2 regions of the Staphylococcus warneri genome follow, and region 2 is predicted to be linked to the other one. Evidence: riboswitches for the same ligand, from Rfam matches in the RefSeq annotation. Region 2 holds a riboswitch; the other holds the start of a gene.

Region 1 (2,213 bases), 280 kb from region 2:
AATTAAACGCTAGTTTATCTTTACTCATTGAATATAGCATTCTAGTAGATGCATACATTCCTGAATTACCTGCAGATAATACTGATGTTAAAATAACTGCATTCATAAATGATGCTGCAAATGCAAGTCCAGCATTCTTGAATACTAATGTAAATGGTGATGTAGAGATACTATTTTCTCCACCCATAAGTGCACTACTATCATAAGGTATTAACATACCAATGATGAATATAGCTAATATATAAAATAATAATATTCTCCAGAATACTTGTTTAATAGCTTTTGGAACGGCTCTTTCAGGATTTTCAGATTCCCCTGCTGTTATCCCTATCAATTCAGTACCTTGGAATGAGAAACCAGCAACTAGGAATACCCCTAATATTGAAAGTAAGCTCCCTCCTAAGTTGCCACCAAGGATTGGGCCGCTTCCTTTAGTAAACGTTTCAAAACCAACGAATTTACCGCCCATAATACCTACAATAGTTAATAAACCTATCACAATAAATATGATGACAGTAACAACTTTTATTAGTGCAAACCAATATTCACTCTCACCATATACTCGAACTGACAATGAGTTAAGTGCAAAGATAATTACTAAAAATATACAACTCCAGACCCAAGCAGGCACACTTTGCATTGGGGACCAATATTGTATGACTTGCGCGGCAATTGTTACATCTGCAGCTACAGTAATAACCCAGTTAAACCAATAATTCCATCCTAATGCAAATCCAAGTGATGGATCTACAAATCGTGTGGCGTAAGTACTAAATGATCCTGAAACTGGTAAATATGTGGCCATCTCGCCAAGTGATGTCATTAAGAAGAATACCATTGCTCCAATAATCGCATATGCAATCAAAGCACCTAATGCTCCAGCACTGTGAATGGCTCCACCCGAAGTCATAAATAGACCTGTACCAATACAACCACCAATGGCTATCATAGATATATGACGGTCTTTTAAACCTCTTTGTATACCTTCGTTTTGACTTTTGTTTTTACTCATAGAAGATTCCTTTCTTTGTATTTAGAGGCAGTTATGATTTTGTTTTATTATTTATTAAAGAAACAACACGTTAAGTTCTATATCTTCATTTATATGACTACACGATACCTCACTTAATCATGTTACTTTTATTTATAAATTTAAAACAAAAAAGTGGCTACATACCTTTAAGATATGCAACCACTTTGCTTTTATCTATATAAGGTAGCTCATCACATTCTGTGACAGTACAGTTTCTTTCGAGAACTGTCCCAACAAATCATAATTATGGTTATCACTTGTTTCGGCAATATTACCTTTAACTTGTTCAACATACGTCCCATAAGACTTCTGACAAGCGACTCTTTAATATTGCAACCTCTAACTCAACTTTTTATTTAACTAACTTGTAATATACATGAACTGCGCTTAAATTTCAAGTTTATCTATGCTTTTTCAAACGGATTTCGTCTACTAAATTCCAGATGAATTCATCTTTTTCTAATGTCTCTTGGTCTTGTGAACCATACTTACGAACATTTACTTCATTGTTTTCTGCTTCTTTATCTCCTACCACGATTTGGTATGGAATTTTTTGCATTTGAGCTTCACGGATTTTATAACCCATTTTTTCATTACGGTCATCGATTTCAACACGTACGCCTTGAGATTTCAATTCATCTTGTATTGATTTTGCATAGTCGTAATGTAAATCTAAATTAACTGGAATAATTTCTACTTGTTTCGGTGCTAACCAAGTTGGGAATGCACCTTTAGTTTCTTCAGTTAAGAATGCAACAAATCGTTCCATTGTAGATACAACTCCACGGTGTATCACTACTGGTCTATGGTGTTCTCCATCCTGACCAATATATGTCAGTTCAAAACGTTCTGGTAATAAGAAATCTAGTTGTGCTGTAGATAATGTTTCTTCTTTACCCATAGCTGTTTTAACTTGAACATCCAATTTAGGCCCATAAAATGCCGCTTCACCAATAGCTTCTTCGTATGATAATCCTAATTCATCAGCCGCTTCTTTAATCATGTTCTCAGCCTTATTCCACATTTCATCATCATCAAAATACTTTTCTTTATCTTCTGGGTCTCTATAACTTAATCTGAAACGGTAGTCTTCGAATCCAAAGTCTTTATATACATCTTGAATCATGTTAACTACACGTTTGAATTCTTCTTTAATTTGATCTGGTCTAACAAAGATATG
Region 2 (2,213 bases):
TGATGGCGAAAAAGTATTAGATAACATTTCATTTACAATGAATCCTAATGATAAAGCCATTTTAATTGGTGATAGTGAGATTGCAAAAACAACATTACTTAAAATCTTAGCTGGTGAAATGGAACCAGATGAAGGATCTTATAAATGGGGTGTAACAACTTCATTAAGTTACTTCCCTAAAGATAATTCTGAATTCTTTGATGGTGTGGATATGAATCTTGTGGACTGGTTACGTCAATATGCGCCAGAAGATGAGCAAACTGAAACATTCTTACGCGGCTTCTTAGGACGTATGTTGTTTAGTGGCGAAGAAGTTAAGAAAAAAGCAAGCGTGTTATCAGGTGGCGAAAAAGTTCGCTGTATGTTAAGTAAAATGATGCTATCAAGTGCTAACGTGTTACTACTAGATGAGCCAACCAACCACTTAGACTTAGAAAGTATCACCGCAGTCAATGATGGTTTGAAATCATTTAAAGGTTCATTGATCTTTACATCATATGACTTTGAATTTATCAATACAATTGCTAACCGTGTGATTGATTTAAATCAATCTGGTGCTGTTTCTAAAGAAATTCCATATGAAGAATACTTAAAAGAAACAGGAGTATTAAAATAGATGACTTCGATTGAGCGTATGAATACATTTTGATGATGTATTTATACGCTTTTTATATACAGATATAATGAACGTTCCCCTACTACATTAGTTATTTATATTAATGACTACACTCGTCTTACCATCCGAGTGCACGAGAGATACTAACCATTAAAATGCTAAGTATCACTTTGAAATTTTCTGTTTATTTCAAAAAATCGCAATTATCGGTTTACAGTCACATGTGGTATATGTATAATAAAAACATATCAATTGAATAAGATTTTGATGAGGCGCATTAAACATGAGTAAATATTAGGCAACTGTCTGCTAACAGCTAATATTGAAAGGGGGCAATGCCGAAACGAATGATAATAGCAGGTATCATTTGTTGGACTTTTTGGTTAAGAGCTAAGAGTTTGTCATTATTTCATAATAATGGAGTGCATCACTTGTACATAAATGTAGAACAAGTCGCATTCCAGACTTGTTCTTTTTTATTGAATGGATGTGTCTCCCTACTAACTGAGGAGGACAAATATTGAATAGAAGTGTTTTGAAATTTGGCGGTTCTTCCGTCAGTGATTTTACTAAAATTAAAAATATAGCAGGTATGCTAAAAAATCGTGTTGAACAAGGTGAACAACTCATTGTGGTAGTTAGTGCAATGGGCAAAACCACGGATCAATTAATGGAGAATGTGTCCACTTTAACATCAACACCAAAAGAGCAAGAACTCGCCCTACTGTTAACTACAGGTGAGCAACAAACCGTTTCATATTTATCAATGGTACTTAATGATATTGGTATTAGCGCTAAAGCAATGACAGGATATCAAGCAGGTATCAAAACCATTGGTCATCATTTAAAAAGTAAAATTGCTGAAATTGACCCATCAACCTTTGAAACAGCTTTTGATACCCACGATGTACTTGTTATAGCTGGATTCCAAGGCATCAATGAGGATCATGAATTAACCACACTAGGACGTGGTGGTTCAGATACAACAGCAGTAGCTTTAGCGACGAGTAATCAGATTCCTTGTGAAATCTACACAGATGTTGATGGTGTATATGCTACAGACCCAAGAGTACTGAGTTATGCCAAACGTTTAGAGTATGTATCATATGAGGAAATGATGGAAATGAGCGCATTAGGTGCTGGCGTACTTGAGACACGTAGCGTAGAGTTGGCTAAAAATTATGATATACCATTATATTTAGGAAGAACGTTATCAAATGTGAAAGGAACATGGATTATGTCTAGAAGTGATTTATTAGAGAAAAAAGCAGTTACTGGGGTTGCATTAGATCAACACATGATGCATGTAACGATCACCTATCCCCTACCAGATAATCAATTATTAACACAACTATTCACAGAGCTAGAAATGGGTTCAGTTAATGTGGATATGATTTCACAAATTGTCAACCACGAAGGACTACAACTATCCTTCAGTATTAAAGATACAGATGCACATCAAATCTCAGCTATTTTAGAACAATTAGCCGTTGATTTTGAAGCTTTGGATTATAAAATTAATGAAGCATATGTCAAAATTTCATTAATCGGATCCGGTATGAGAGATATGTCAGGCGTAGCATCTAAGGCATTTATT

Evidence for each region. A riboswitch is a leader RNA that binds a small molecule or an ion and turns the genes downstream of it on or off. The one in region 2 is predicted to bind lysine.
Region 1: linked by a shared signal. The riboswitch ahead of EL082_RS05430 (amino acid permease) and the one ahead of EL082_RS06740 (aspartate kinase) in region 2 are both predicted to bind lysine.

The regions. Positions count from the first base shown of each region.
Region 1 is NZ_LR134269.1:1,103,838-1,106,050, reverse strand. Features, by position in the region: gene EL082_RS05430 (amino acid permease) at 1-1,012, opposite strand, end outside; lysine riboswitch at 1,210-1,383, opposite strand; gene thrS (threonine--tRNA ligase) at 1,434-2,213, opposite strand, start outside.
Region 2 is NZ_LR134269.1:1,386,425-1,388,637, reverse strand. Features, by position in the region: gene EL082_RS06745 (ABC-F family ATP-binding cassette domain-containing protein) at 1-616, shown strand, start outside; lysine riboswitch at 876-1,052, shown strand; gene EL082_RS06740 (aspartate kinase) at 1,134-2,213, shown strand, end outside.